One region of the Mesorhizobium sp. W050 genome, then DNA from elsewhere that is predicted to be linked to it. Evidence: predicted binding sites of a transcription regulator. Region 1 holds the regulator's gene; each other region holds the start of a gene.
What was found. The regulator LexA, encoded in region 1, represses DNA repair genes until DNA is damaged. The targets are predictions, from matches to a motif close to TGTTCNNNNTGTGTTCNG.

Region 1 (10,662 bases):
TGTCTGGGTTTCATTCGGCTGCAGCGTCCGTCACAGTGCCTGGAACATCGCTGCGACGGTGGTAGCCCCCTCTGACGAGCGGACATTTCTTCACGGATGCGGCACTGCCCGACTACAACGCCGCCGTGACAGCGTTGGCTTGGTCACGCATATTGACCTTTCTGCAATCATTATCGTGAACACCGCAACTGTGTGCAGGCCGGTCTCGCCACGAAGGAGGCATGATTGAAAGAAGGACTACCGATGACCGAAAACGCCGACCATACGGAGGGTGATCCGTTCTACCATGGTACCCGGGCGGATTTGAAACCCGGGGATCTGCTGAGCGTCGGCCACCCTTCCAATTTCAGAGGTAAACCACTGTCATGGATCTATTTCACCCAGACACTGGAAGCCGCCATCTGGGGAGCAGAGCTTGCAACGGGTGACGGTCGTCAAAGGATTTACATCGTAAAGCCGACGGAGTTTTTTATGGATGACCCTAACCTGACCGACAAAAAATTTCCCGGTAATCCGACGAAATCCTACCGCTCCCGTGATCCGTTGCTCATCCTGGGTGAACTCGGTGAATGGCAGGGTCATACACCGGAACAATTGAAGGCAATGCACGATGGGCTTGCTCGCCTGAGAGCGGAGGGCCAGGATATGATTGAGGATTGAGCGTCCTTGCCAGGTGATGGTCGATTCCGGCGCGGTGGACGTGATCACGCGGACTTTCGCGCTTTGCGCGTTCATGTAGCATAGGGGTCTGGGGCGCAAGGGGCAGACCCGATGGCTGGACGTGGCCGGGGCACGAAGGAAGGCGAAGGCGCCGAGGCAAGCGTCAGCGAACGCTCGCTGTTTGCCGATAGTCCCTATGCCGAGCCGCTGCCCCTCGCGCTGCCTGAGCCGCATCCCGGCGTCGCGCCTGCGCTGCCCGGTCACGCGTTGCCGGCGCAAGTCACAGCGCCCGGATCTATCGCCCGTCTGCGCAGACGGCTTCGCCGTCCGTCATGGCCCGCGCTCCGCCGCAGCCTTGCCGTGGCCGCCAACACGGAGCTCGACCGGGGCGTCGCCTTCCTGCTGGTGCCGGTTTTCCTGGCGGCCGGCGTCATCATTTATTTCTCGCTGGCCGGCGAGTCGGGCTTTGCGCAGCCAATCGCCATTGTGGTGCTGGCGACATGTTGCGCTGTCGCCACGCGATCGCGGCCGAGGACGCATCTGTTCTGCATGGCCGCGATGCTGTGCGCGCTCGGCGTCGTCGCCGCCAAGGTCGAGACCTGGCGCGCCGGAACGCAGATGCTCGGCTCCGAGATCCAGACACGGCTGACCGGCCGCGTCGTCAGTCTCGAACAGATGGAAAGCGGCCGCATCAGGCTGACGCTCGATGTGGTTTCGACCGCTTACCCCGAGCTGCGCTACGCCCCGGAGCGGGTCAGGCTCTCGGCGCGGACCGTTCCCGCCGATATGACCGCCGGCTCCCTGATCACCGGCTATGCCAGGCTGTTGCCGCCGACCGGTCCGGTGCGGCCGGAGAGCTACGATTTCTCCTTCGACAGCTATTTCACCGGTATCGGCGGCAGCGGCTTCTTTCTCGGCAATCCGAAAACCATTGCTACGCAGGGACCGCCGCCGCTGACCGCGCGGCTCTCCTCGGCAATCGAGAACGCGCGCGAAAACATTGCCGACCATATCAGGGGCAAAATCGGCGGCGCCGAAGGCGAGATTGCCGCGGCGTTGATTGTCGGGGTGCGCGCCGGCATCCCGGACGAGGTCAACGAAGCGATGCGGCGCACCGGCATCTACCACATCATCTCCATCTCCGGCCTGCACATGGCGCTGGTTGCCGGCACCATCATGGCGTTGCTGCGTGGCGCCTTTGCGCTGTTTCCCGATTTCTCTTCGCGCCGCCCAGTCAAGAAATATGCAGCAGTGGCAGCACTCGTCTCCATCGCCGCCTATCTCGTCATTTCAGGCGTCGTGGTTGCCGCCGAGCGCAGCTTCATCATGCTGGCGGTCATGCTTGTCGCCGTGCTGTTTGATCGCGCCGCACTCACCATGCGCAATCTGGCGATCTCCGCCATCGCCGTCATCCTGGTGTCGCCGCACGAGGTGGTCGGTCCCAGCTTCCAGATGTCGTTTGCCGCCACCGCCGCCCTTGTCGGCGCCTATGCCGGCTGGGCCGATTACCGCGCCGACAAGGTGAGAACGCCGCCGGCAAAGCGCTCCTTCGTCGGCTTCCTGTCGCGAAAATTCGCGCTGGCCATGGGCGGCCTCGCCATGACCTCGATCATCGCCGGCAGTGCAACCTTGCTGTTCGCCATCTGGCATTTTCAGCGTGTGTCGCCGCTCAGCCTGATCGCCAATCTGGCCGTGATGCCGATTGTTTCGTTGATCGTCATGCCTTTTGCCGTGCTCAGCGCACTGGCGATGCCGTTCGGCGCCGACGGGCCGTTCCTCTATGTGATGGGCAAGGGTCTGATGGCGATGATCGCTATATCGGCCTGGATTTCCGAGCGCTCGCCGGTCGACGCCGTCGGGCTGATCTCCATCCGCTCGGTGCTGTTGGTGGCGGTCGCCCTCGTCATCGCCACCATGGCCACCACCTGGCTCAGGCTGGCGGCCGTGCCTTTCGCGCTGGCCGGCCTGTTGACGGTGCCGCAGGTGCTTACGCCCGACGTGCTCATATCCGAGGATGCGCATCTGGTGGCCATGCCGATCGGTGGCGGCGAACTCGCCCTCAACCGCGAACGCTCCAACGAATTCACCACGGACAATTGGAAACGGGCGCTGCGGGCCGAAACCATTATCCCACCTGAGATTTTCGAGTCAACAGATACGCGGTTCGATCTCGATCCGCTCGATCTGCCGCCCGGCTCGCCCTTCTATTGCACCGGCGATCTCTGTATCGCCCGGCACCCTTCCGGAGCCATTGTAGCGCTTGCGAAAGACCGCAAGACGGCGCGGCCGGCCTGTGCCTTCGCGAGCCTGATCGTCATCGATGACGCCACCGCCTACAATCCGTGCCGCGACCCGCTGGTGCTGGTCGTGACGAAGAAACAGCTGGCCCGCGACGGCAGCGCCGCCGTCTTCTTCGATCCGCAATCGGCAGCTGCAGCGCCAACCATCCGCTTCGCCGTCGACAAGCCGTATCGCCCCTGGCACGAGCAGCGCCGCTTCTCACGCGAAGCCCGAGGCCTGCCGCCCTACAAGCAGCGTGAAAAGTACAAACCTAAGCCGGCTCAGTAACGCCTGATCAGCCCGACCAGCTTGCCCTGCACCTTGACCCTGTCGGGGCCGAAGATGCGGGTTTCGTAGGCCGGGTTTGCGGCTTCCAGCGCGATCGAGGCGCCCTTGCGGCGGAAGCGTTTCAGGGTCGCTTCCTCGTCGTCGACCAACGCCACCACGATCTCGCCGGGGCTGGCAGTGTCGGCATTGCGGATGATGACCGTATCGCCGTCGAAAATGCCGGCTTCGATCATCGAATCGCCCTTGACCTCGAGCGCGTAGTGTTCGCCGCCCATGATCATGTCGGGCGGCACCGAGATCGAATGGGTCTGATGCTGGATGGCGTCGATCGGCACGCCGGCGGCGATGCGTCCCATCACCGGGATTGAAATCGAGGAAACGGCATCGTCATTGCCGGCAGACATCGAACGCGACGGCGAGACCGGCTTGATCTGGCGGCCGAGACCGCCTTGGCCCATCCCGCCTTGTCCCTGGCCGCCTTGCCCTTGCCCGGCTTGACCAAGACTGCCCTGAATGACGCTCGGCGAAAACTTCCTCGCCGCGTTGAGGCCTGGTGCGATCGAGTCGGGTAGCCGCAGCACTTCCAGCGCGCGCGCCCGGTTCGGCAGCCGGCGAATGAAACCGCGCTCCTCAAGCGCCGTGATCAGTCGGTGGATGCCGGACTTGGAGGCGAGGTCGAGCGCTTCCTTCATCTCGTCGAAGGACGGCGGGATTCCGCTCTCCTTCAGGCGTTCATGGATGAACATCAGAAGCTCATGTTGTTTGCGCGTCAGCATCGCGGCCCCCAAGGGTTCTGAAACCAGAATCAGAAAAAACAAACCCAGAACAAACACTATCTGTTCCAGTTGTGTTCCGCAACCTTTTAAAGTTTAATGAATGTGTTGACGTTTTGTTCAGCGTAACGTTCGGCACCGCGAGCGGCGCTCGTAGTCGTTGGCCGGCAACGGGGTGAAACGAAGACAAAGTGCCCTGCGTCGTCGGCTATGATCGCCGCTTCCTTTTCGGACGGGGCTGCGCAGCATCCGCGCCGGGTTCGCTCTGGGCATAGACCTGCAGCGTGTAGCCGATGTGAGCGGTCATCAGAGTTTTCGCACGTTCGACGTCGCGATCGAGGGCCGCTTCCATCAGGGCGGTATGGTGTTCGATCGCCACGGCGTCGCGCAGGGCCGCCACGGCCTTCCGGTGTCCATCCGTGCGGCCGGCGGCGGCGCGCAGCGTCGGGGCCAGACCCAGAAAGCGGTGATGGCGATGCAATTGGTCGGAAATCGTTGCATTGAAGCGCAGCAGCCAGCTGGATGTCGCGGCACTGAGCAGCGCCGCATGGAAGGCATCGTGTTTTTCGTACCACGCGTCGACCGCATCATCCGATGGATCGTCGAGAACAGACCCGCACCGTGAGAGACGATAGTGGGCGGCAACGACCGCGTCTTCCCACTCACGGTCGCCCTTCTCGATCGATTCCACCAGCAGGGGCAGTTCGACCACCAGCCGCGCACGCGCCAAATCCTCGAGCTCCGCCCGAGAGACGGGAGCGACCGCAAACCCGCGGTTGCTGATGGCGGTCACAAGCCGTTCCGCCTCCAGCCGCGACAGCGCCTCGCGCAACGGCGTCCAGCCGATGCCGTAGGTGTTGCGCAGCGTGCTCAGCTTCAACGGCGCGGCAGGCGCCAGCCGGGTCGCAAGAATATCGCGCCTGAGCAGGCGATAGGCTGCTTCCGTCTTCGAGGTCTGCTCGTCATCCAGCATCGTGATCCATCAGACATAAACGCTCGGCGGATCATTATATATCAAAGCCTTTCAACGGGTGAATTATATATAATATTTGACAGTTCAAGGGCGACCACTCAAGATCGCCGGCATGTTTGGGCGGCAGGCTCCGCCGCGCGCGTTTGTCCATGGAAGGGCGCCGGATCATGAGCACGACACCCGATCTCGCTACAATCGAAGCAATGGATGCCGCCGATCCGCTGCGCTCCATGCGTGAACGCTTTGTCTTGCCGCAAGGCGTGATTTATCTCGACGGCAATTCGCTGGGTGCCGCGTCAGCGGTCGTCTTCAGCGAACTGCAGCAGGCCGCCACGCAGGAATGGGCGCAGGACCTCATTCGCGCCTGGAACACGGCTGGCTGGTTCAACATGCCGGTGGAACTGGGAGATCAGCTCGGACGACTGATCGGCGCGGCTGACGGGCAGACGGTGGTCTGCGACACAACCTCGATCAACATCTACAAGCTGCTGCACGCCGCGCTCGGCATGCGGCCGGCTCGGTCGGCCATCGTTGCCGAGGGCGACAGTTTCCCGACCGACCTCTACATGGCCGAAGGCGTCGCCTCGACCCGGCCGGGAACGCGGCTGCGGCTGGAGGGCGTCGACGCGGCCGCAATCGAGGAGCTGATCGACGACAGCGTTGCCGTCATCCTGGTCAACCACGTAAACTACAAATCCGGCCAGTTGCGCGACATGGCGGCGCTGACGCGCAAGGCACATGACGCTGGCGCGCTGATCATCTGGGACCTCTGCCACACCGCCGGCGCCTTGCCGGTCGAACTCGACCGTGCCAATGCCGATTTCGCTGTCGGCTGCACCTACAAATACCTCAATGGCGGCCCGGGCTCGCCGGCCTTCATCTACGCGGCCGAGCGCCACCATGGTGATATCAGGCAGCCGCTCAGCGGCTGGTGGGGCCATGCGCGGCCCTTTGCCTTCGAGCAGGGCTTTGCCGTCGGCAGCGGGATCCGCCGCTTCCTGTGCGGAACGCAGCCGGTGCTGTCGATGCGGGCGCTCAAGGGCGCGCTCGATATCTGGAACGACGTCGACATGGCGGCGGTGCGCAGAAAAAGCATCGCACTGACCGACCTGTTTATCCAGCTCGTCGAAGCCAGATGCGGCGCCTACGGCCTTGAACTCGAAAGCCCGCGCGACGGCAGCCAGCGCGGCAGCCAGGTGTCGTTCCTCCATCCGCATGGCTATCAGGTGATGCGGGCGCTGATCGAGCGCGGCGTGATCGGCGATTTCCGGGCGCCGTCGACCATCCGTTTCGGCTTCACGCCGCTCTATGTCGGTTATGGCGATGTCTGGCAGGCGGTCGAAGCGCTGGAGGATATTCTGCGCACCGGCGCCTGGCAGGACGCCCGCTTCGCGGTGAAGACCGCGGTCACCTGAGGAACTACTAGAGCCGGGTGCGGACCGTCCAGAGCTCCGGAAACAGCACGACCTCCAGCATCTTCTTCAGATAGGAGGCGCCTGAGGTGCCGCCCGTGCCGCGCTTCAAGCCGATGATGCGCTCGACCGTGGTGACGTGGTTGAAGCGCCAGCGGCGGAAATAATCCTCGAAGTCGACCAGCTTCTCGGCCAGTTCGTAGAGCATCCAGTAGCGCTGCGGGTCGCGGTAGACGGTTTGCCAGGCAGCCAGCACTTCTTCGTTCTCGACGCGCGTCTCGCGCCAGTCCGTGCGACTGGCGTCGGCGCCGATGTCGAAGCCATTGCGCGCCAAAAGCAGAAGCGCCTCGTCATAGAGCGACGGCGTGGCCAGGATGGCTTCCAGCCTGTCCGCAAGGTCGGGCCGGTGCTTGTGCGGCCCGAGCATGGCAAGGTTGCGGTTGCCGGCCATGAACTCGATAGCGCGGTACTGCCACGACTGGAAGCCCGAGGATTGGCCGAGCGCGTCGCGAAACTCGGTGTATTCGCTTGGCGTCATCGTGCGCAGCACGTCCCAGGCATTGTTGAGCTGCTCGAAGATGCGCGCGACGCGAGACAGCATCTTGAAGCTCGGTTCGAGGCGGTCGGCGCGGATTGAGCGGATCGCGGCGCCGATCTCGTGCAAAGCGAGCTTCATCCACAATTCCGATGTCTGATGCTGGATGATGAACAGCATCTCGTCATGGGCCGAAGACAGCGGCGCCTGCGCATCGAGCACCTTGTCCAGCTGCAGATAGTCGCTGTAGGACATCCGCTCCTTGAACGACATCTGCGCGCCATCGGACGCCGGATCGTGCGGCTTAATCAATTGCTCTTCTCCGCGCGCAACCGGAATCGCTGGATCTTGCCGGTCTGGGTTTTGGGCAAGGCGTCGATGAACTTCACCGAACGCGGATATTTGTAGGGCGCGATCGTTGCCTTGACGTGGTCCTGCAGGCGTTTGACGGTCAATGCGTCCGGCGAAACACCTTGCACAAGCACGATATGCGCCTCGACGATCTGGCCGCGTTCACCGTCCTCGGCGCCGGTCACCGCGCATTCGGCGACGTCGGGATGCGAGAGCAGCGCCGCTTCGACCTCGGGGCCGGCGATGTTGTAGCCGGCGCTGACGATCATGTCGTCGGAACGCGCGGCGAAGTGGAAGAAGCCATCCTCGTCCTGCGTGAACGTATCGCCGGTGAGATTCCAGCCATCGCGGACATAGTCCTTTTGCCTGGCATCGGCCATGTAGCGGCAGCCGGTCGGGCCGCGCACCGCCAGCCGGCCAGTAGAGCCGCGCGGCAGCTCCCGCATCTCGTCATCGACGATGCGTGCCTGATAGCCGCCGACGGGTTTGCCGGTGGAGGCCGGCTTCATGTCGTCGAAGCGGTTGGAGATGAAGATATGCAGCATCTCGGTGGCGCCGATCCCATCGAGGATCGGCTTGCCGGTCTTCTCAGTCCATTCCTCGAAGACAGGCGCCGGCAGCGTCTCGCCCGCCGAAACCGCGACGCGCAGCGAGGACAGGTCAGCGCCTTGATCCATGGCCTTGAGCATGGCCCGATAGGCGGTTGGAGCGGTGAAGGAAATGGTCGCTTTGTAGGTCTCGATGATGTGGATCATGTTGGGTGGCGTCGCCTGTTCCAGCAGCGTCGCCGCGGCGCCGAAACGCAGGGGGAAGATGGCGAGCCCGCCAAGACCGAAGGTAAAGGCAAGGGGCGGGGAGCCGACGAAGATGTCGTCGGGCGTCACCTCCAGGATTTCGCGGGCATAGGCGTCGGCGACGATCAGCAGGTCGCGGTGGAAATGCATCGTCGCCTTCGGCACGCCGGTGGTGCCGGAGGTGAAGCCGAGCAGCGCGACATCGTCGCGGCCGGTGTTAACGGCAGTGAAGGTGACCGGCTTGTCGAGGGCGGCTCGGTCGAGTTCCGCGTCATGGTTGGCCGTGCCGTCGAAGCCAATGACCTGCTTGAGATACGCACTGCCCTTGGCGCAGGCGGTCATCTCGTCCATCAGCCTCGTATCGCAAAGTGCGACCGTGATTTCCGCCTTGTCGACGATCTTGGCGAGTTCGCCGGCACGCAACATCGGCATGGTGTTGACGACCACCGCGCCCACCTTGGTGGCGGCCAGCCAGCAGGCGACCATGGCCGGATTGTTGGCCGAGCGGATCAGCACCCGGTTGCCCGGCTTGACACCGTAATTCTCGGCCAACGCATGGGCGAGCCTGTTAGTCCAGTCGGACAGTTCCTTGTAGGTGCGGCGGCGGCCATTGCCGATCAGCGCGGTGTGGTCGCCGAAGCCTTTTTCGACCAGCCTGTCGGTCAATTCGACGCCGGCATTTATGTGGTCGGGATAGTCGAAGCCGTCGAGCAAAAACTCCGGCCATTGCTCCGGCGGCGGCAGGTTGTCGCGCGTGAATGTGTCGATATGCGCTGATGGCCCAAGCATTTTCGGCTGCCCCTGTCTGCCTCGCGCCCATGGCTGAACAAGGCGCAGGATCGCACCAGTCGAAATTTGTTTCAAGCCTAAAATGTTTTTAGGTCGCAGGATTGACGCCGCCCTGTTCGGCGGCCATTCCTGTCGACTGAACTGAAGCCATCCGGGAGGGATGCAGATGCTCCAACATCGTGTTGCCGATTGGGACAATGCCTACGCCAACGGCGACAACATTGCCGGCAGCAATCGCTGGCCGGCCGCGTGGGACACAGCGGCACAGGCTTTTCGCGACACAATGTCGGCGTCCGGTCGGGCCAAGCTCGACATCGCCTATGGCGACAGCCCGCGCAACAGGCTCGATCTGTTCCTTCCCGATGTCATGCCCAAAGGGCTCGTCGTCTTCATCCATGGCGGTTACTGGAAGGCGTTCGACAACAAGCCATGGTCGCATCTGGCCAACGGCGCGGTTGCCAATGGCTTTGCCGTGGCAATGCCGACTTACACGCTTTGTCCCGACATACGCATTTCCGGCATCGTCAGGGAAATCGCGGCGGCGATCGGCAAGGCGGCGACGATGGTCGGCGGGCCGGTGATCCTGACCGGGCATTCCGCCGGCGGCCATCTCGCCTCCAGGATGGTGACGACAACGACGCCTCTGGCCGCCGATGTGGCCGGCCGCATACGCAATGTCGTCTCGATCTCCGGGGTTCATGATCTGCGGCCGATCATGCGGACGGGGATGAACGCGACACTGGCCATCGATGAAGCGGAAGCACTGGCCGAAAGCCCGGTTCTGCTGCGCCCCATGCAGGGCGCGCGCATCACCTGCTGGGCCGGCGGCGGCGAGCGGGCGGAGTTCCTGCGCCAGAATGCGCTGCTTGCCAACATCTGGATCGGCCTCGGCGCCACGACCAGCACAGTGGTCGAGCCGGACCGGCATCATTTCAGCATCGTCGACGGGCTTGCCGATCCGACACATCCGCTGACGCGGACATTGCTGGCGGAGTAACAACCAGTCTTATCTCCTGGAATCAACGGCTTGGATCCGCGACCTTCAGCGCAACATCAGAACGCTGCAAGCGGCGCCTGCTTCTGCCGCCGGAGCGAAGGGCTCGCGCACGATCAGGCCGGTGGCGTCGGCCAGCATTCTCAGCATCGAGGAATCCTGGATGCCGAACGGCGTCGCCACCAATGCGCCGGCTTCTTCCCGGACCACGGCGCGCACATAGTCTTGCCTTAGATCATTGGCCGGCATCGCGGCGCCAAGCTGAGCCTGGCGGATGTCCTGCCGGTGGGGACGGCCGCCGAGCTGCGCCAACAGCGGCTTCAGGAACAATTGCGAGCAGACCAGGCTCGCCACCGGATTGCCGGGCAGGCCGATGCACCTGATATCGCCCAGCCGCCCGAACATCAGCGGCTTGCCCGGGCGCATGGCGAGCTTCCAGAAGTCGAGCTTCATGCCTTCGCCGGTCAGCACGTCATGGACTAGATCATGGTCGCCGACCGAGGCGCCGCCGAGCGTGACGATGACGTCGGCTTTCGCATTGACCGCCTTTTTCACCAGCGCCGCGATCGCTTCCTTGCGATCGGCCGCTATACCGAGATCGAGCGCGCGAGCGCCGACCGACTGCGCCACAGCAGCGACGCCATAGGCGTTGGACGAGATGATCTGGTCGGGGCCAGGTTCGCTGCCCGGTGGCAGCAATTCGTCGCCGGTGGCGATGATGGCGACCAGCGGCCGTTGCACCACGTTCAACCGGGGATGATTGGCCGATGCCGCCAGGGACAATGCAGCCGGATCGAGCACGCGGCCTTTTTC
Region 2 (10,662 bases), 2.4 Mb from region 1:
TCCTGTTCCGTGTCGGCGGCGTTGTCGTAGACGGCAAGCGTGTACCGGCCGCCATAGACGCCCTCGTCACTGGTCTTGGTCAGGATCGTCAGTTCGACAGAGTTGAATTTATCGCCGAGCTGATGCTCGTGGTAGATGTTCAGCCGCAACTCCTTGTCGTCCAGCCAGTACTGGGTGAGGTCGGAATCCTCGAAGACGGTCTTGCGTAGACTGTCGCCTTCCGGCCGGCCAAGTATCTCGAGATCGCCGCGAAAATTGAAGGTCGGGCCGCCCATACCTCTGGTGACCCCGGCGCCGACCTCGAATTGCACCGCTTTGTCATCGACGGAACACCAGACGCCGCCCGATGCGGAAGCCGCAGCGGCCGACAAGAGTAGCGCAATAGCGCAGATGATCGTCCGCATTTTTCTCCCCAAACCACAGACCCGATCGCATTGGCGCCCGACTGCGCCGGAAGGTCAAGTCTGCCGAACTTGCTGCTGACCCAATGCAGCGCACCAACACGGCCAATTGCGGTTGCCGTCGCCAATTGGGTAGTGTGCCGGCCGAGAGGGATTTCATGCACAGCACGAACAGTTATTCAAAGGCGTCCATCGGCGGTATCAGCCGTGACCGCATCGCTGCATTGCGGACAAGCGAGGCGCGGCCGAAATCGCAGGCCAAGGTCGGTAACGGCCTGCCAGGCTTCTTCGGCGGTGTGCCGATGCACTGGATGAACGACTGGCCGACGCCATTCCCGATCCTGGTCGAAAGCGCCAAGGGCGCCGCCATCACGGATATCGACGGCAACAGGCTGGACGATTTCTGCCTCGGTGACACCGGCTCGATGTTCGGCCATTCGCCGCCGCCGGTGGCGCGCGCCATCCGCCGCCAGGCCGGGCGCGGCCTGACCTATATGCTGCCTTCGGAAGATGCGCTGGCCATCGGGCCGCTGCTCCCACAGCGTTTCGGTCTGCCGTTCTGGCAGATCGCCACCACCGCCACCGACGCCAACCGCTTCGCGCTGCGCGTCGCCCGCGCCGTCACCGGCCGCGAAAAGATACTGGTCTTCAACGGCTGCTATCACGGCTCGGTCGACGAGACGATGGTCCGGATGGTCGACGGCAAGCCCGTGAATCGGCCGGGGCTGGCGGGTGAGTTTCGCGACCTGACCAAGACGGCGAAGGTCATTGAATTCAACGATGTCGCCGCGCTGCAAGCAGCGCTCAAGGACAAGGATGTCGCCTGCGTCATTGCTGAGCCGGTGCTGACCAATTCCTGCATGGTGCTGCCCGATCCGGGTTTTCACGACGCCTTGCGCAAACTGACGCGCGCGGCCGGAACGCTGCTTCTGATAGACGAGACGCACACGATTTCGACTGGACCCGGCGGCTACACCAGGAAATTCGGACTACAGCCCGACCTGTTCGTGCTGGGCAAGCCGATCGCCGGCGGCGTGCCGGCAAGCGTGTGGGGCATGAGCGACGAGGTCGCCTCGCGCTATGCCGACTACAATCGAACCAAGGAGCCGGGCTATTCCGGCATGGGCACGACGCTGTCGGCGAACCCGCTGCAGTTCGCAGCCATGCGCGCAACGCTCGAAGAGGTGATGACGCAGGAGAATTATGCCCGGATGGATCGCCTCGCCCTGCGGCTCGATGCCGGGCTGACCGGCGTCATCGATCGCTACAATCTGCCCTGGCATGTCGCCCGCGTCGGCGCCCGCGTCGAGTTCATCTGCGCCCCTGGCCCGCTCAGGAACGGCGCCGAAGCCGAGACTGCCCATGCGCCGGAGCTTGAGGCGGCTATCCATGTCGCGCTGGTCAACCAGGGCGTGCTGATCGCTCCCTTTCACAACATGATGCTGATCTCACCGGCCACCACCGGCGCCCAGGTCAACCGGCTGATCACCGCCTTCGCCACGGTTGCGGCAAGGCTGACGGCATGAGACAAGCTGCCAAGCCAAACTCGAGTACACTAATCATGACTTCACCTTCGGGCTCGACGCCCGCCGAGGCGCAAGCCTTTCTCGACGCCCATCCCGAAATCGAAGCCTTTGATATCGTCTTGACCGACGCCAACGGGGTCGGCCGCGGCAAGATCGTGCGCCGGCATGAGCTGAAAAGCATCTTCGAGGGCGGCCGCCACATGCCGATCTCGATCCTCGGCCTCGACATCACCGGCGAGGATGTGCACGAAACCGGGCTGATCTGGACGACTGGAGACGGCGATCTCAGGGCATGGCCGATCCCCGGCACGCTGGTGTCGCTTTACGGCACGAACCCGCCGCGCGGCCAGTTGCTGATGGCGATGTACCATCTCGAGGGACAGCCTATGTCGTCGGACCCACGGCTGGCGCTGGCCAGGCAGGTCGGCATCTTGGCGGCCAAGGGCCTCTATCCCGCCGGCGCCTTCGAACTCGAATTTTTCCTGCTTGCCAATGAGCGTGACGCCGACGGCAAGGTAAAGCCGGCGGACGCCGTGCTCGACGGCCGCCGCTCGGCCAAGACGGAAGTCTATTCCGTCGACCATCTGCACGGCATGGAGCCGCTGTTTTCCGACATCTATGCCGCGGCCAAGGCGCAAGGCATTCCGGCCGAAACGGTGATTTCCGAATACGCGCCCGGCCAGTACGAGCTGACGCTGAACTATCGCAAGGATGTCATGCGGGCGGCCGACGACCTCGTCATGTTGAAGCGGCTGGTGCGGGCGCAGGCGCGCCGCCATGGTGTTACCGCCTGCTTCATGGCCAAGCCGATCGAAAAATATGCCGGCTCCGGCATGCATTTCCATGTTTCGCTGCAGGACAAGAACGGCCGCAACATTTTTGCCGAAGCCGGCGGCGAAAGCTGGTCGCTGCCGCTGCTTCAGGGGCTCGGCGGGCTGATCCAGACCATGGCCGAATCGATGCTGGTGTTTGCGCCGCACGCCAATTCCTGGCGGCGCTTCGTCTCGCAGTCCTATGCGCCGGTGGCGCCGACCTGGGGCGTCAACAACCGTTCGGTGGCGCTGCGCGTGCCGGCCGGCGACGCTAAGAATCGGCGCATCGAGCACCGGCCGTCGGGCGTCGACGCCAATCCCTACCTGATCGCGGCAACGGTGCTGGCCGGCATCATCAAGGGTCTGGACGAAGGCCTCGACCCCGGCCCCGAAACCACTGGGAATGGCTATGAAGCCGCCGTCACGCGCACGACCATGCCGGTCGACTGGCGCGCCGCGATCGAGGCGGCGCGGGCCTCGAGCTTCCTGAAAGAGGCGCTTGGCGAGGATCTGCATCGCACCTTCGTGGCGATCAAGCAGTCGGAGTATCTGCGCGTCGCCCGCACCGTCAGCGAGCTGGATTACCACCTCTACCTCCATGAGGTCTGAGAGACCGCCTGGAACACGGGCAGTCGTCCTGCTAGCCCGACGATCAGGCGGCGATCACTTTTTCGCCGCCTGCATCAAATGAGGTGGCGCTGCAGCCGTCTAGAACATAACATGAACGGATGAGCGCACGCACCGTCCGTGAAAAGCTGGCGATCCTGTCAGACGCCGCCAAATACGATGCTTCTTGCGCCTCGTCTGGGTCGGCGAAGAAGGATTCGCTCCAATCCGGCGGTATCGGCTCCACAGAAGGCATGGGCATCTGCCATTCCTACGCGCCGGATGGCCGCTGCATTTCGCTCCTGAAAATCCTGCTGACCAATTTCTGCATTTACGATTGCAGCTACTGCATCAACCGCTCGTCATCGAATGTGCGCCGCGCCCGCTTCAGCATCGAGGAGGTGGTGAAGCTGACCATGGATTTCTACCGGCGCAACTACATCGAGGGCCTCTTCCTGTCCTCAGGAGTCATCCGCTCCCCGGACGAGACCATGGCCGAGATGGTGGAGGTGGCGCGGCGGCTGCGGCTGGACGAAAAATTCTCCGGCTATATTCATCTGAAGACCATTCCGGAAAGCTCGGCCGAACTGGTCGAGCAGGCCGGGCTCTACGCCGACCGGCTGTCTATCAACGTCGAACTGCCGACCGATGAGGGCGTCAAGAAACTGGCGCCGGAGAAGAAGCCGGAAACGATCCGCCTTTCCATGGCGAACCTGCGCCGGAAGATGGAGGAAAAAGCCGAGCCGACGCTGAGGACCAAGAAGCGCGAACGCTTTGCGCCCGGAGGTCAGTCGACGCAGATGATCGTCGGCGCCGACAAGACATCCGACGACGGCATCTTGCACACCAGTGCGCGGCTCTATGGCAGCTACCATCTGCGGCGCGTCTATTACTCCGCCTTCAGCCCGATCCCGGATTCGTCATCGTCGCTGCCGCTGCAGAAACCGCCGCTGATGCGCGAGCACCGGCTCTATCAGGCCGACTGGCTGATGCGCTTCTACGGCTTTTCGCAGCCGGAAATCCTCGCCGGCAGCAGCGACGGCATGCTCGATCTCGCCATTGACCCCAAGCTCGCCTGGGCTTTGCGCAATCGGGCGAGGTTTCCCGTCGACATCAACCGCGCCGATCGGGAAGCGCTGCTGCGGGTTCCGGGTCTGGGCACCAAGGTGGTGGCGAAGATCCTTGAAACCCGCCGCCACCGACGCATGCGGCTGGAAGATGTCGGACGGATCTGCCATTCGATCGCCAAGCTGAGGCCCTTCATCATCGCCGAAGGCTGGTCGCCGGGCGGACTCACCGACAAGACAGGCCTGCGCGACACGATCGTAAAGTCCTGCGAACAACTGTCGCTGTTTTGACCATGCAGCCGGCTCAGCTCGACCTTGCCCGATACACTGTCCGGCTAGCGAGCCAGACCGATTTCGCCGGTTGGCGCGATGCGGCACGGCGTCTGGCGCTGAGTGAGGTCCGGCCTGAGGATATTAGTTGGGGTGTCGGGTCCGACGCCAATGATCCTCAAGATGCCTTGCCGGCGGTGCCAGAGGGCGCGCAGCTTACCGTCCCGCGCGAGTTCATCGCCCATGCCGAAACCGCCTTCTGCCACTCCGACCCCGGCCGGTTTGCCTTTCTCTACTGGATGCTTTGGCGCCTGCGCACCGAGCCGAAACTGCTGGCGATCGTATCCGATCCCGACACCAGGCGGCTCGAAGCCATGGAAAAGGCGGTGCGGCGCGACAGCCATAAGATGCATGCCTTCGTACGCTTCCGGAAGATCGGCGACGGCGAGAACGAGCGCTACGTCGCCTGGTTCGAGCCGGAGCATTTCATTGTCGAGCGCAACGCGGATTTCTTCGTCCGGCGGTTCACCGGCATGCGCTGGACCATCCTGACGCCCTATGCCTCCGCCGACTGGAACGGCGAAAGGCTGGCGATCGGGCCGGGTGCGGCCAAGGGCGATGCACCCGATCAGGACGACACCGAGGCGTTGTGGCTGACCTATTTCGAAAACATCTTCAACCCGGCGCGGCTCAAGGTGAAGGCGATGCAGAAGGAGATGCCGAAGAAATATTGGCGGAACCTTCCCGAGGCCTCGCTCATTCCAGATCTGATCGCAGGAGCGGACGAGGCCGCCAGGGATATGATTGCCAGACTGCCGACAACGCCGGCGCCGCACCACGCCAAGCTGCAGGCAAGACATTGGCCGAAGCCCGAGCCGGCCGAGGCGCCGGATGAAGACGATGCCAAGACGATTTCCGATTTGCGCGAGGCTGCAAAGGGTTGTCGTCGCTGCCCGCTCTGGCGCGACGCGACACAGACCGTGTTCGGCGAGGGGCCGGATGACGCCAAAGTGGTCTTCGTCGGCGAACAACCTGGCGATCAGGAAGATCTCGCCGGCAAACCTTTTATCGGGCCAGCGGGCAAAGTGTTCGATGCAATTCTCGATGACGCAGGCGTCGACCGGCAAAAAGTCTACGTCACCAACGCCGTCAAGCACTTCAAGTTCGAGCCGCGCGGCAAGCGCCGCATCCACTCGAAGCCAAATACCGGCGAAGTCCAGGCCTGCCGCTGGTGGATCGGCCGGGAGCTTGAGCTGATCAAGCCGGACCTCGCCGTGGCGCTTGGGGCAACGGCGGCGTTGTCGCTGCTGGGCAAGGCCATTGCTGTGACGAAAATGCGCGGCCAGGTGATCGAGCGCGAGGACGGTTTGCGCGTGTTCATCACCATCCATCCTTCCTTCATCCTGCGTATTCATGAGCCGGCGGACAAGGAGGCAGAGCGCGAGCGGTTTCTCAGCGATATGAGAGAGGTGAAGCGGCTTATGGGGTCGTGAGATGAGCGAAAGCCTCAGCGACATCGTCATCCACGGGCGGAGCAAGGAGGGAAGCGACGCAGCGCAGACCCGAGGATTCATGCCGCGACGTTTGGACGCTGCTACGGTGCAGAATTCTGCTCCGCTGCGCTCGACGGCTAACATCACGGAATGGACCCGGGGCTTCGCGACGGAGCTTCGCTCCTGCTTCGCCCACGGATGACGAAGCTGAGTGGCTTCAGCCAATCACCTACGGTCGTGAATCCAACGTTGGAAACTTCGGCCGCCACGGCCGAATTAACTGATTAGGATTGCCCTCAGATCATTCACATTCGTACCCGTCGGCCCCGGCACGAACAGATCGCCGATCGCGTTGAACGCCGTCCAGGCATTGTTGCCGGCCAGCATCGCCTTGGTGTCGATGCCGGCGGCACGCATGCGCGAGACAGTTGAGCCATCGGCAAAGGCGCCGGCATTGTCTTCCGAGCCATCGATGCCGTCGGTATCGGCGGCCAGTGCATGAATACCTTCCGCGCCGCTGATGCCGATGGCAAAGGCGAGCAGGAATTCGGAGTTGCGGCCGCCCTTGCCCCTTTTTCCGTCAACAGGGGCCCGCAAAGTCACGGTCGTCTCGCCGCCGGACAGGATCAGCACCGGCTTTTGGAACGGCCGGTTGCGCCTCGCCACTTCGCGCGCAATGGCTGCATGCACGCCACCGACCTCGCGCGCCTCGCCCTCGATGGAATCGGAGAGGATGACGGCTTCGATGCTTTGCCGTTTTGCCTCAGCGGCTGCCGCTTCCAGCGATACGCCAGCCGAGGCGATCAGGTGCACTTCATTGCGTGAAAAGCGCTGGTCATCCGGATCTGACGCATCGGCCTCTGGCGAGTTGATGTGCGCCATGACGGCGTCGGGCAGCTTCATGCCATAGGCCGCTATCGAGGCCAGCGCATCGGCGCGGTTGCCGGAGTCGGGCACGGTCGGGCCGGAGGCCACCAGGGCCGGGTTGTCGCCGGGAATGTCAGAGACAACCAGTGATACCAGTTTGGCCGGCCAGGCGGCAGCTGCCAGCCGGCCGCCCTTGATGGTTGAGACATGCTTGCGGATGGTGTTCATGGCCGCGATCGGCGCGCCGGAGGCGAGCAGCGCCTCGTTGACGGCGATTTCGTCGGCGAGCGTCAGGCCGGCGGCAGGCGACGGCAGCAGCGCCGATCCTCCGCCCGATATCAGCGCTACTACCAGGTCGTCCGCAGTCAGCCCTTGCACCTTTTCGAGCAGGCGCCGCGACGCCTCAAGACCGGCAGCGTCCGGTACCGGATGTGCCGCCTCGATGATTTCGATGCGCTCGCATCTGGCGCCATAGCCGTAGCGGGTGACGACCAGCCCTTCGATTGGGCCATCCCACACCTTCTCGAACGCGGCCGCCATCTGCGCCGAGCCCTTGCCGGCGCCGATGACGATGGTGCGGCCCTTCGGCTTGGCCGGAAGGTGATCCCTGATCGTTCGTTCCGGATCGGCAGCGGCAACAGCGGCATTGAAGATCGAGATGAGAAAGGATTTTGGGTCGAGCACGGTCATAATTGGCCGCCATCCGCGGTTTGCGAGCTTCCGAAAAGCCGGCGCCGCCCCTCACCCTTACCCTCTCCCCGTATAGAGACGGGGAGAGGGGTTCGCCGGCGTTGGGGTGCTTCTCTTCTCCCCGTCACTATACGGGGAGAAGGTGCCGGCAGGCGGATGAGGGGCAGCGCTAGCGTCACGATTTATCTTCCGGCGGCAGCGCCAATTGTGTCCGATCAACGCCGAGATGATCGCACAGTGCATCGACGACGACGCCGTGGTCCTGGCGTTCCGGCAGGCCGGAGACGGCGATGACGCCGATCACGCCAGCCCCCTTTACAGTCACCGGAAACCCGCCGCCGGCCAGTACGTAATCAGCAATATCCAGCCCCTCGCCGACCTTGAAGGTGCGGTCCGGTCGCTGCTGTTCCAGCACCAGGCGATAGGTGCTCCTGAGGTAGCGCTTGACCACATTGATCTTGCGTCGAGCCCAATCGGGGTTGGAGGCGTTCGAACCCGGCAGCGCGGCATAGAACAGCGGCCGATCCCACAGCCTGATATCGACAATGATGGGCAGCTTTTCGGCCAGCGCCCGCTCTCGGATCGCCGCGCCGATCTTGAACGCGACGGCCTCGTCGAAGGCCGGGAAGACCAGTGTCTCTTCCTGTTTCTGGATCAGAGCGATGTCGTCGGCAGCGGCCATTTTGTTCTCCGAAGTCAGTCACAAATCGTGTGTACGACAAGCTCCGCCCGGTCAAGGTCTCGTCGCGGTGGTGGTCTTGCCCCGCCAGGGTCGCCCCCCACTCCGTCGAGCTTCTCTCGACACCTCTCCCCCGATCGACGGGGTAGAGGAAGGGCGCCAAGCTGTCCGAACCGGCGCCCGTCCTCCGAAGCAAAGGCTCCCTTCCTCTCCCTCCGGAGGGGGGAGAGTTGGCGCCGCGAAGCGGCGACGGAGTGGGGGAACCACTTGGCAACCAGGCGGAATCATCATCTTGTCCCGCGCGGATGATGGGTCCTACCCCACGATCATATCGATCTTGGCCGGCCGCCCCGCAACATAGACCTCGCGCACCGCGCGGTCGTCGCCCAATGTCTGCAGCAGGAACAGCTCCTCCGCCAGCGTCTCCACAGTCTCCATCCTCAGCCGCATCGCCGGCGTGGCGCGGGCGTCGAGCACGGTGATGTCCGCGTCGGTGCCTTCATCCAGCGTGCCGACCTTGTCCGCCACAGACAGCGCCTCGGCATTGCCACGTGTTAATTGCCAGAAGGACTGGAACGGGTTCAGCTTTTCGCCATTCAGCGCAATCACCTTGTAGCCCTCGTCCATGGTGCGCAGCATCGAATAGTTGGTGCCGCCGCCGACATCGCTGGCCGCGGCGATGCGCAGCGGCTTGTCGCGGCGCCGAAAGCGCTGGTAATCGAACAGGCCGGAGCCGAGGAACAGGTTCGAGGTCGGGCAGAACACCGCCACCGAGCCGCTGTCCGACAGCGCATCGGCCTCGCGTTCCGAGAGATGGATGCAGTGGCCGAACAGGCTCTTTGGCCCCAGCAGGCCATACTGCTCGTAGACATCGGTGTAGTCGCGCGCCTGCGGATAGAGTTTTTGCGTGAAGGCGATTTCGGCGTGGTTTTCCGACAGATGCGTCTGCATATGCAGATCGGGATGCTCGCGGCAGAGCGCGCCGGCCATCTCCAACTGTTCGGGCGAAGAGGTGATGGCGAAGCGCGGCGTGATCGCATAAAGCTGGCGGCCCTTGCCGTGCCATTCCGCAATCAGCGCCTTGGTGTCGTCATAGCCCGATTGCGGTGTGTCGAGCACGCCTGCCGGCGCGTTGCGGTCCATCATCACCTTGCCGGCAATGTTGAGCATGCCGCGCGCGTGCGATTCGGCAAAGAACGCCTCGGCCGAGGCCTTGTGCACCGAGCAATACGCGGCGATCGTCGTCGTGCCGTGGCGCACCATTTCATCCAAAAACAGCCGCGCGATGCGGCGGCCGTGCTGGGCATTTGCGAATTTGGTCTCTTCGGGAAAGGTGTAGGTGTTCAGCCAGTCGAGCAGTTCGGCGCCATAGGAGGCGATGACCTGCATCTGCGGAAAATGCGCGTGCGCGTCGATGAAGCCTGGCAGCAACAGATGCGGCCGATGATCGATCTTTTTCGCACCGTCGCCAGCCTGCCTTTCCACATCAGCGTAGGCGCCGGCGGCAACGATTCGGCCATCGCGGATCAGCAGGCCGCCATCCTCCTCATAGCGCCAGGCGGCATGGTCGGTGATGGCTTCGGGCAAGCGCAAAAAGCTCAGCGTGCGGCCGCGCAGAAGTGTCGAAGTCATGCTTATTTCCCTGCGCCTTCGAACCAGGCGACCAGCAGCGCCCTTTCCTTGTCGCTGATCTGGGTGACGTTGGCGGGCGGCATGGCGTGGCTGCGCCCGGCCTGCAAATAGATTTCACGCGCATGCTCGGCAATGCTGGCGTCGGTGTCGAGCATCACGCCCTTCGGCGCATGGTAGATGCCTTCATAGACCGGCTCGGCCGTATGGCACATCGAGCAGCGGCCAAGCACGGTGTCGCGCACCGCCGGGAAATGCGACGAGGCGATATAGACTTCGGCCGCGGCGGATGCCTTGGGCTCGCCGGTCAGTATTTTCGGCGCTGTCGACAGCCACATGATGATGACGAATAGCACCGCAGCCGCCATCCAGGTCCAGTGGGGGTTGCCGGCACGCTTATGCACGGTGTTGAAATAGTGCCGGATCAAGACGCCGATGATGAACACCAGCGAGGCGATGACCCAGTTGAACTCCGTCGCAAACGCCAGCGGATAGTGGTTCGACAGCATCAGGAACAGCACGGGCAGCGTCAGGTAATTGTTGTGCAGCGAGCGCTGCTTGGCGATCTTGCCGTATTTCGGGTCGGGCTTGCGGCCGGCAATCAGGTCGGCGACGACGATCT
Region 3 (10,662 bases), 3.3 Mb from region 1:
GATCGGCTCGGTGCCGAAGGGCCAGTGGGAGGCGGCCTATTCGATCGGCATGACCTGGAGCCAGGCGATGCGGCGCACCATCCTGCCGCAAGCCGGCCGCGTCGCCGTGCCGCCGCTGTCCAACACCTTCATCTCGCTGGTCAAGGATACGTCGCTGGCCGCCGCCATCACCGTGCCGGAGATGTTCCAGGCGGCGCAGCGCATCGTCGCCACCACCTATGAACCGCTGATCCTCTATGTCGAGGCGGCGATCCTTTATCTGGCGATGAGCTCGGTGCTTTCGGCCTTGCAGACGCGGCTGGAGGAGCGGCTCAACCGCTATGGCGGCTTCCTGGAGGCGCGCTCATGATCGGCCTCACCGACATCGAAAAGCGCTTCGGCGACAATCTGGTGCTGAAGGGCGTGACGGTCAGCATTGCCGAAGGCAGCGTCACCGCGCTCGTCGGCCCCTCCGGCGGCGGCAAGAGCACACTGCTGCGCTGCATCAACCTGTTGGAGATCCCGACCTCGGGCATGGTGCGCATCGGCGACGAGACGCTGGAATTCCGTCCCGGCATCAAGATCCCCAGCCGCGACATCCAGCGCCTGCGGCTGCAGACCGGCATGGTGTTCCAGAACTTCCAGCTGTTCCCGCATCGCACCGCGATCGAGAACGTCATGGAAGGCCTGGTGACGGTGCTGAAATGGCCGACGGCAAAGGCGCGCGAGCGGGCACTGGCGCTGCTCGAGAAGGTCGGCATGGCGCACAAGGCGGACGATTGGCCGGCAACGCTGTCGGGCGGCCAGCAGCAGCGTGTGGCCATTGCCCGCGCCCTGGCGCCGTCGCCGAAAGTGCTGCTCTGCGACGAGCCGACCTCGGCGCTCGATCCGGAACTGGCGCAGGAAGTGGTCGACGTGCTCGGAAAGCTCGCCAGCGAAGGCACCACCATGGTGATGGCCACGCACGACCTTCGCCTTGCCTCCAAGATCGCGCAGGAGGTGGTGTTCCTCGATGCTGGTGTCGTCGTCGAGAAGGGGCCGTCCACCGTGGTGTTCAGCAATCCGGAGCGGGAACGGACCAAGCGTTTTATTGCGACGCTGAAGCAGGAGGCGGAGAAGGAAGCCGGCGGCTGAGCCTTCTACGTTCCCCTTGTGGGGAGTGTCGGACGGAAGGTCCGGGTGCGGTCTGGTGTCGTCCCCATCCTCGCTGCTTCGCAGCGACCCTGCCTGGGCGAGCCACGGGTCTCGCCCGTCCTTGGAAAACAAAAACCCGGCACAAGGCCGGGTTTTTCATGATTTCGACGGTGAAAGCGATCAGGCAGCTTCTTCCTGCTCGGCTTCCTCATTGTCGGCCTTGGCGCCGCGCTTCGGGCCCTTGTTGAGGTTGACCTCGATCAGGCGCACGGCTTCGGTTTCCGACATGCGGTTGACTGCCGCGATCTCGCGCGCCATGCGGTCGAGTGCCGCCTCATAGAGCTGACGCTCGGAATAGGACTGTTCCGGCTGGTTGTCGGCACGGTAGAGGTCGCGCACGACTTCCGAGATCGAGATCAGGTCGCCCGAATTGATCTTGGCATCATACTCCTGCGCACGGCGCGACCACATGGTGCGCTTGACGCGGGCGCGGCCCTGCACGACCTTCAGCGCGCGCTCGACATAATCCTCTTCCGACAGCTTGCGCATGCCGATGGAGGTCGCCTTGGCGACCGGAACCTTCAGGCGCATCTTGTCCTTCTGGAAGTCGATGACGAACAGTTCCAGCTTGTGGCCCGCAACTTCCTGCTCGTCGATCGAGACGATCTGGCCGACGCCGTGTGCCGGATAGACGATGTACTCGCCGGTCTTGAAACCGTGGCGTGCCGAGGTGGACTTCTTCTGCGGGGTGATCGTTGCCATTACGCCCTGAACTCCTTGTTGTGGCACCGGCGGCCTGCCGGTCCGAACGCATGCGACCGGGGACACCGATCGTTAGCCGCACAACAGATGAACCCATCGGAAAAAGCCGGGACCGGCAAACCGCATACATAGCGACTGCCTGGCCCAGATCGCTCTGGTCCGATTGGGGATTTCACCTTTCAGTGATTTGGGGCGCTTGCGCCATAAATCGACGTTGTGTCACCGGCATGTTTCAACTGGTGTAGCACAAAAAGTCGGAAGAATCAAGGTTTTGCTGCAAACGCGAAGGTCGAGCGACATCGCCGCCCGTCAAGGCAGTTAATGTATGAGGCGCGTTACGCAGCGTTATGACGATCCAATAGGCCGCACTTTTTTGCTTTGCGCATCACCCTTTCCGAAATCGATTCCGATTCCAGGGTCATGCGCTCAGTCACCTTCGCCGGGCTCAGCGGAGAAATATTTCTCGAACTTGCCGGCCTCGCCGTCGAAGCTCTTGGCATCTGCCGGAGGCTCCTTCTTGGCGGTGATGTTGGGCCATTTCTCGGCGTATTCGGTGTTGACCTGCAGCCATTTGTCGAGGCCCGGCTCGGTGTCGGGCTTGATTGCATCGGCCGGGCATTCCGGTTCGCAGACGCCGCAGTCGATGCACTCGTCGGGATGTATGACAAGCATGTTCTCGCCCTCGTAAAAGCAGTCGACCGGACAGACCTCGATGCAGTCCATGTATTTGCATTTGATGCAGTTGTCGGTCACGACATAGGTCATTGGTCGGCTCCGGGACGTCCCGTTCTTGCTAGGGCGATGTGCGTCCAATTGGACGCATAAAGTACGCTCTGACACTTTGAATCTGCGCATCGTGCTTTCCGAAAATCGATCTCCGATTTTCGGGCCGATGCGGCGGCTTTTTTGGTGAGGTAACGCCTTTGCCTGCCGCTTGCAAGGGCAGCCATTGCCGGCGGGGCCGGCGTGTCCGGAATGAAATTCCAGATCGTCGCCATGGCGCAGACGGCCAAGGCTTCAGTCTTCGCCGAACAGCCGGTCGGTTTGCCTGCGCTCTTTCTTGGTCGGCCGGCCGCTGCCGGCGTCGCGCAGCGCCGGAATGGCATCGGCAACAGCCTCGCCTTTCGGCGCCGGCGGCGGGGACATGTCCTCGTAGAGCGTGCGCGCTTCCTCGGCCGGACCGCGCCGCACGCCGGTGCCAAGCACCTTCCAAATGAAAATACGGCGCTCGTGCGTAATGGTCAAAACGTCGCCAGGCTGGACCAGATCGGAGGCCTGCGCTGCTTTGTCGCTGTTGATGCGGACGCGTCCGGCGACAACCAGCTTGGCCGCCAGCGAGCGCGATTTTATCGCGCGCGAAAAGAACAGCCACTTGTCGATGCGCTGACGACCTTCAGCAACCATCGCAGCGAACCTGGGGCTTATTTCTTCAGCTGGTCGCGCAAGGCGGCGAGCTTGGCGAAGGGCGAGTCCGGATCGAAGCGCGCAGGGCGTTCCTCGCGTGGCTTGGCTTGGAAAGCCGGCTTGGCGCCTTGCGGTCCGCCTTTGCCTTCCGGCCTGCCGCCTTTCCAGTCAGGCCGGCCCTCGCGCGGACGCTCGCCTTGCGGCTTGCCGTCGCGGCGCTGTTCGCCCTCGGCCTGCGGCTTGGGCTTGAACTTCGAACGGTCGAAGCGTGGCTTGGCGGCACCGTCGCGCTGGTCGCGCCGGCCCTGATAGGCCGGCCGTTCGCCCGGTGCCGGCTGTCCGCCGGCAGCGTCGGCCGGCGCATCGGCGCGGCCAGCCTGGCCGTTACGCGGGCGATTGTCCCGGCCTTGACGATGGCGCGGGCGCTGCTCGAAACGACCCTGCCGCCACAGCAAGATGGGCTTTGGCGCTTCGGCCTCGGGGACAGGCTCAGCGCTTCCACCCTCCCACTCGTGGGGAGGGTCGGCGCGCAGCGCCGGGGTGGGGGCAGCGCCGGCGTCGGCGGTTGCGCCTGAAGTGTCTGCTGTGTCTGCACCTGCTTCGTTAACGCTGTCACCCCCACCCGCGTCGCTTCGCGCCGCGACCTCCCCCATCGAGGGGGAGGTAAGGGCGTCGGCGTTTTCGGCGACGGTGGCGTCGGCGCTTTCGGGGACGGTGTCGTCAGCTTCTGCAACAGCCGGAGCTTCTTCCGCGATTTCTATGGGAGCTTCGACCTGTTCTTCCGCGACGGGCTCCGCCGTTGCTTCCTCGATGGCTGGAGCTTCGGCGGTGGCTTCAACGGCCGCAGTTGGCTCCGAACCCTCGGGAGGCGCGCCCGGCTGAGCGTCCGCAGCAACGGCCGCTGCGACTTCGGCGACGGGCTCCTCAGCCGTAATCTCGGTGGCTGCATCCGGCTCCGACCCAACGGCCGGCGCCTCAGCGACGGCTTCACTTGCCACGGCTTCCGCCGCCTGAGCCTGCTCGGCCTTTGCTGCGGCTTCCGCCAGCTTGGCCGCAGCCGCTTGCCGCGCGGCATTGTCCTGCGCTTCGAGCCGCGCCTTCACCTCTGCCGGCGGCTTCGGCTCGGCGCGATAGCCGAGACCTTTCAGGATCTCTTCCATGTCGTCGGCGGTGGCGCCGAGGATGGACATCATCGGCGGCGTCACCATGAAGGACTGGCCGTCATAAGCGCCGTCGGGGCGCTGTCCCAGACCGGGCTTCCAGTTGGTCGCAGGCCGGATCAGGTCGGCCAGCCGTTCCAGAATGTCGATGCGCACGGCGCGGCGCCCGAGATTGCGGTAGCCGGCGAGCCTGTAGAAGCTCTTGTCGAAGGCCGGGTCGATGACCACCGATGTGCGGCCGGAAGCCAGGGCGTGCACCACGTCGCCAAAGCCGGGCTTGTCCTTGCCGTCGTTCTTCAGCGCCCACAACAGCGTGATCAGTCCGGCGGGCGCCGGCTTGATCAGCGCCGGCACGAAGACATGGTAGGCGCCGAAGCGCACACCGAGCCGGCGCAAGGCGGCGCGACCCTCCTGGTCGAGCGACTTCATTTCCTCGGCGATGTCGCGGCGGTTGATGAGGCCGAAATGCTCGACGAGCTGGAAGGCGATGCCACGGCCGATGCCGGCGATCTGCTCGGCATTCTTCAAGTCGACCAGCGGCTTCAGCAAGGATTCGATCTGGAAATTGACGAAGCGCTCGGCGCGCGCGGCGACCTTGTCGCGGGCGGGACCAGTCAACTGCTCGTCGGCCAAAAGCACCAGGCGCGGCTTCAGCGCGTCCTCGCCGGCAACCAGCGTGCCGATCGGCGCGCCGATCCAGCGCAGCGTGCCGTCGGAGCCGAGCGCAAGGTCGCCATTGGCGCAGGCGCCGAAGCGTTCGGCACGTGCCTCGAACTCGGCGGCCAGCGCTTTTTGCGCTGCCGTGCGCACGGCCTTGGCGTCTTCGCCGCCGGCGCTCTGGTCGGCGGTGAAGCGGAACCCTTGCAACTCGCCGACATGATGGCCTTCGACAAGGACGGTTCCGGTAGGACTGATTTCGGCTTCAGGCATTGTATTTTCTCTAAGGCGCCGCATGAGGACGGAAGTCCTGCGGTCTACAAACCGTTTCGTCAACCGCTCATGCAGCGCATCCGACAATCTGTCTTCGATTTCGCGCGTCTTTTCCCGCCAGTGTGCCTGATCGGCCAGCCAGCCCGGCCGGTTGGACACGAATGTCCAGGTGCGGATCTGCGCAATGCGGTGCGACAGCGTGTCGATGTCCCCCTCGGTCGTATCGGCGCGGCGCACCTGCTCGGCCATGTAGTTCTCGTCGACATGGCCGTGTTTGGCGAGGTCGGTGTAGATAGAAGCGATCAGGTCGGAGTGCTGGGCCGGCGCGATCTTGCGGTAGTCCGGCAACGCGCAGGCTTCCCACAGCAGCGCGACGCGCTTGGCATTGGTAGCCAGCGCGCGGATGTCCTCGTCGCGGGAGAGATGTTCGAGCGCCTGCGCATCGACCGCCGGCAGCGCGCGCGTCAGGCCTTCGACCGGCGCGTTGGCCTCGATCGAGCGCTTCAGCGCGTCGAGGCTGGCGAAGTCGAAATGCGCGGTGCGCCATTGCAGCACCTTCACCGGATCGAACTCGTGCCCCTCGATGCGCTTGACCAGTTCCTCGTCCAGCGGATCGACCTGGCCGGTGACGCCGAAGGTGCCGTCGCGCAGATGCCGGCCGGCGCGGCCGGCGATCTGGCCGAGCTCGGCCGCCGTCAGGTTGCGGTACTGGTAGCCGTCGAATTTGCGGTTCTGGGCGAAGGCGACATGATCGAGATCAAGGTTGAGCCCCATGCCGATGGCGTCGGTGGCGACGAGATAGTCGACGTCGCCTGCCTGGAACATTGCCACCTGGGCGTTGCGGGTGCGGGGCGACAGCGCGCCGAGCACGACCGCCGCTCCTCCTTGCTGGCGGCGGATCAGCTCAGCGATGGCATAGACCTCGTCGGCGGAGAAAGCGACGATCGCCGTACGCCGCGGCAGGCGGGTCAATTTCTTCGAGCCGGCATAGGCCAGGTGCGACAGGCGAGGGCGCGTCACCACCGAGACGCCTCTCAGCAGCTTTTGCAGGATGCCATGCATGGTGGCCGCGCCGAGCAGCAGCGTTTCCTGGCGGCCGCGCAGGTGCAGGATACGGTCGGTGAAGATGTGGCCGCGCTCGAGGTCGCCGGCGAGTTGCACCTCGTCGATGGCGACGAAGGCAACGTCGGTCTCGCGCGGCATGGCTTCGACGGTGCAGACCGAATATTTCGCGCCGGGCGGCTGGATTTTTTCCTCGCCGGTGATGAGCGCCACCTTGTGGGCGCCGACCTTTTCGCAGACGCGGGCATAGACCTCGCGCGCCAGAAGGCGGAGCGGCAGGCCGATAATGCCGCTCTCATGCGCCACCATGCGCTCGATGGCGAGATGGGTCTTGCCGGTGTTGGTCGGACCCAGCACGGCAGTCACGTCGCGGCCCGACAGGATCAGCGGCTCGGTGTGTTTCGGCTGGATGTTCATCGGCCTGGAGATGAGGCTTTCTGCATCGTGTTGTCGGGAGCGCGCCTCGCATGGCGCGTATGACAGGCGACACATAGGGATTTCAGGCGCGAAGCGAAAGCGGAATGTTCCGGCCGGCAGTCCCACGGTTCGTCGTTGAGGTCTCAATTAACAGTTGGAACGAGTCTGGAACGAATCGGCGACGAATCAGTGACTCCGGCAGATTCAGCTTTTGTTCACGGCTACATGTGGATTTTGCGAGCCTGAGTCTCACCATATGCTGAATCGCGGAAACTGGCCCGATTCCTGCAAGGCGACCATTGGCGTTAACCTTTGCCGGCGGGGCATCGTCGTGATCCGATACGCCTCGGCTAACATTGTGAAATTGTTGAATTTTCTTAATCGGCCTTAACCAGTTTCCGGTGGTTCCCGGCCTTGGTCGTTAACGTTCCGCTCAAAGCCGGAACGAATCGGTGACGAATCAGCGATCGCGGGATTTTCCTGGTTTGTTCACCCCAACATCTTGTGTTATCCACAGCTTGTCCACCGAGAATTCACAGCTTGCGAACCGGGTTTTGCACAGGGCGCCTAAAAATCGTTAATCTTTGCGTGCCGGAACGGGTCAATGTCTCGCGCGCGGCCCAGGGAACATCGCCGCCCGGCGATGAAAAACGGGCCATAAGGCGGCCCGTCCTACCGGGCGAAATTGCTGTCGTTCAGGCGAAGTACTGGCCGCCATTGGCTGTGATGGTCGAACCGGTGATGAAGCCGGCGTCTTCGGACGCGAGGAAGACGACGCAACGCGCGATCTCTTCCGGTTCGCCGAGGCGGCCGACCGGGATCTGCGGGATGATGCGTTCATTCAGCACCTTCTCGTCGATCGCCTTGACCATCTCGGTGGCTATGTAGCCGGGGCAGATGACATTGACTGTGATGCCCGCGCGCGCGCCCTCCTGCGCCAGCGCCTTCGAGAAGCCGATGTCGCCGGCCTTTGCGGCGGAATAGTTGACCTGGCCGGCCTGGCCTTTCTGGCCGTTGATGGAGGAGATGGTGATGACGCGGCCGAATTTGCGGTCGCGCATGCCGCCCCACAGCGGATGCGTCATGTTGAAGACGCCAGACAGATTGGTGTCGATGACTTCCTTCCACTGCTCGCGCGTCAGCTTGTGGAACATGGCGTCGCGGGTAATGCCGGCATTGTTGACCAGCACCGAGACCGGGCCGAGATCGGCCTCGACCTGTTTGATTCCGGCGGCACAGGCGTCGTAGTCGGCGACCGACCATTTGTAGGCCTTGATGCCGGTTTGTGCGCTGAACTTCCCCGCTGCCTCGTCATTGCCGGCATAGTTGGCGGCAACGGTGTAACCGGCATTCTTCAGGCCGATCGATATGGCGGCGCCGATGCCGCGCGATCCACCGGTGACGAGCGCTACTTTGGTCATTGAAAGTTCTTCCTCCCTTTGGTCGGAAGAAGGGAATAGGGAGTAGGGAATAGCGAGTAGGGATCGATATCCCGCCGCGCTGCTCCTTCTTCCCTATTCACTACTCCCTATTCACTACTCACTTCTTGTTCACAGCGCTTCCACGCACAGAGCGACGCCCATGCCGCCGCCGATGCACAGCGTGGCAAGGCCCTTCTTGGCGCCGCGGCGGCGCATCTCGAAAACCAGCGTGTTGAAGACGCGGGCGCCCGACGCGCCGATCGGATGGCCGATGGCGATGGCGCCGCCATTGACGTTGACGATCGACGTATCCCAGCCCATGCCCTTGTTGACGGCGCAGGCCTGCGCGGCGAAGGCTTCATTGGCCTCGACAAGGTCGAGGTCCTTGACCGACCAGCCGGCCTTCTCGAGCGCCCGCTTCGAGGCGGGAATAGGTCCGGTTCCCATGATCGCCGGATCGACGCCGGCCGTCGCCCAGGATGCGATGCGCACCAGCGGGGTGATGCCGCGCCTTGTGGCTTCAGCCTCGCTCATCAGCAGCGCGCCGGCGGCGCCGTCATTGATGCCCGACGCGTTCGCGGCGGTCACGGTGCCGTCCTTGTCGAAAGCCGGCTTCAGCTTGGACATGGCGTCGATGGTGGCGCCGTGGCGGATGTACTCGTCCTGGTCGACGACAGTGTCGCCCTTCCTGCCCTTGATCGTGAAGGCGACGATCTCGTCCTTGAACTTGCCGGCCTTCTGCGCGGCCTCGGCCTTGTTTTGCGAGGCCAGCGCAAACTGGTCCTGGTCGTCGCGGGTGATCTGGAACTGGCGGGCGACGTTCTCGGCGGTGTTGCCCATGTGGTAGCCATTGAAGGCGTCCCACAACCCGTCCTTGATCATGGTGTCGATCATCTTGTAGTCGCCCATCTTGACGCCGGCGCGCAGGTGCTCGGCATGCGGCGACAGCGACATCGATTCCTGGCCGCCGGCGATGATCACCGTGGCGTCGCCGGCGGCGATCTGCTGCATGCCGAGCGCGATGGCGCGCAGGCCAGAGCCGCAAACCTGGTTGAGCCCCCAGGCGGTGGTCTCCTTGGGCAGGCCGGCATTGATCGACGCCTGGCGGGCGGGGTTCTGGCCCTGCGCGGCGGTCAGCACCTGGCCGAGAATGACCTCGTCGACTTCGCCCGGCTCGACGTCGGCGCGCGCCAAAAGCTCCCTGATCACGACGGCGCCAAGTTCATGCGCCGGGGTGGCGGCGAAGGCGCCGTTGAAGGAGCCGACAGCCGTGCGTGCGGCGCTGGCAACGACGATTGAATTGGAAGCGGACATTTTTCTCTCCAGACTTCGAGGTGTCGTGTTCTTGGGGGCTTGTTGGGACTTTTCTTGCCCGTTCCACACCCCAAGTCAAACCGGAAATGGGCATGCCGGCCAAGCGCCGCAAGCAGGGCGTGAGCGGCCGGCGGGATCGCCCAACCTTTGCTGCGCAGCATAATTGGCCGGCCATGCAGCAATAAATGATGCCGCACTGCACAAAGCGCTTGGAATTATAGAGCTTTTGCGCATATCCTTAAAAATGGCGCAATCGTTACCGGCGGCTTACTCAGGCGCGCCGGTGTCCCGGGAGGATGCTGATGGCCGCGAAAGACGACCCTATCATTATCAAGAAATATGCCAATCGCCGGCTCTACAATACCGGCACCAGCACCTATGTGACGCTCGAGGATCTGGCCGAGATGGTCAAGAAGGGCGAGGAGTTCACCGTCCAGGACGCCAAGACCGGTGACGACATTACCCATCCGGTGCTGACGCAGATCATCTTCGAACTGGAGAACAAGGATGGGCAGAACATGCTGCCGATCCCGTTCCTGCGCCAGCTGATCGCTTTCTATGGCGACCAGATGCAGCAGATCGTGCCGAGCTTCCTCGAACAGTCGATGATGGCCTTCTCCAAGGAGCAGGAGCGGTTCCGCGAACAGATGAAGGGCGCGATCGGCAAGTCGCCGCTGGATGTGATGAAGATCGCCACGCCGATCAAGGCGCTGGAAGAGCAGACACGCCGCAACATGGAAATGTTCCAGAACGCGATGCGCCTGTTCACGCCGTTCCCGACCGCCGCCACAAATGCTGCGGCCGCGGCTGCACCCGAGCCGGCCCGCAAGGACGTCCCGGAAAAGAGCGGCGACGACCTTCAGGAACTGAAGCAACAGATCGCCGCCATGCAGCGCAAGCTCGATACGATGTCGTAAGCGACCGCCGCATGGTCGACCGCCCTCAGTTGGTCGAGGCGGCCGTCACGGGTCGATTTTCAGCTGCCACGGTTCCCAGATATCGTCGGGCTGGCCGTCGAGCGAGCGGTAGAAGGCTTTGGCCGGCGAGTTGGATTTCAGCACCGTCCATTTGATGGCGGA

Region 2: a site for LexA is predicted at 3,449-3,466, ahead of ACYG9Y_RS23150 (putative DNA modification/repair radical SAM protein). Genes of this name have one in related genera too.
Region 3: a site for LexA is predicted at 7,004-7,021, ahead of ACYG9Y_RS27760 (helicase-related protein). Genes of this name have one in related genera too.

What each region holds. Positions count from the first base shown of each region.
Region 1 covers NZ_JBTTIH010000001.1:2,418,708-2,429,369, reverse strand. Annotated here, with positions in the region: gene arr (NAD(+)--rifampin ADP-ribosyltransferase) at 244-660, shown strand; gene ACYG9Y_RS11705 (ComEC/Rec2 family competence protein) at 772-3,228, shown strand; gene lexA (transcriptional repressor LexA) at 3,222-4,004, opposite strand; gene ACYG9Y_RS11695 (GntR family transcriptional regulator) at 4,210-4,974, opposite strand; gene kynU (kynureninase) at 5,142-6,389, shown strand; gene kynA (tryptophan 2,3-dioxygenase) at 6,397-7,233, opposite strand; gene ACYG9Y_RS11680 (AMP-binding protein) at 7,230-8,855, opposite strand; gene ACYG9Y_RS11675 (alpha/beta hydrolase) at 9,022-9,852, shown strand; gene ACYG9Y_RS11670 (molybdopterin molybdotransferase MoeA) at 9,898-10,662, opposite strand, start outside.
Region 2 covers NZ_JBTTIH010000001.1:4,813,169-4,823,830, reverse strand. Annotated here, with positions in the region: gene ACYG9Y_RS23165 (hypothetical protein) at 1-404, opposite strand, end outside; gene ACYG9Y_RS23160 (aspartate aminotransferase family protein) at 560-1,927, shown strand; gene ACYG9Y_RS23155 (glutamine synthetase family protein) at 1,963-3,348, shown strand; gene ACYG9Y_RS23150 (putative DNA modification/repair radical SAM protein) at 3,468-4,703, shown strand; gene ACYG9Y_RS23145 (UdgX family uracil-DNA binding protein) at 4,706-6,175, shown strand; gene ACYG9Y_RS23140 (glycerate kinase type-2 family protein) at 6,452-7,732, opposite strand; gene ACYG9Y_RS23135 (heme-degrading domain-containing protein) at 7,908-8,414, opposite strand; gene guaD (guanine deaminase) at 8,727-10,043, opposite strand; gene ACYG9Y_RS23125 (urate hydroxylase PuuD) at 10,046-10,662, opposite strand, start outside.
Region 3 covers NZ_JBTTIH010000001.1:5,737,603-5,748,264, forward strand. Annotated here, with positions in the region: gene ACYG9Y_RS27735 (amino acid ABC transporter permease) at 1-349, shown strand, start outside; gene ACYG9Y_RS27740 (amino acid ABC transporter ATP-binding protein) at 346-1,113, shown strand; gene ACYG9Y_RS27745 (CarD family transcriptional regulator) at 1,294-1,875, opposite strand; gene fdxA (ferredoxin FdxA) at 2,302-2,640, opposite strand; gene ACYG9Y_RS27755 (RNA-binding S4 domain-containing protein) at 2,893-3,279, opposite strand; gene ACYG9Y_RS27760 (helicase-related protein) at 3,297-6,848, opposite strand; gene phbB (acetoacetyl-CoA reductase) at 7,544-8,269, opposite strand; gene ACYG9Y_RS27770 (acetyl-CoA C-acetyltransferase) at 8,399-9,583, opposite strand; gene phaR (polyhydroxyalkanoate synthesis repressor PhaR) at 9,886-10,500, shown strand; gene ACYG9Y_RS27780 (GNAT family N-acetyltransferase) at 10,546-10,662, opposite strand, start outside.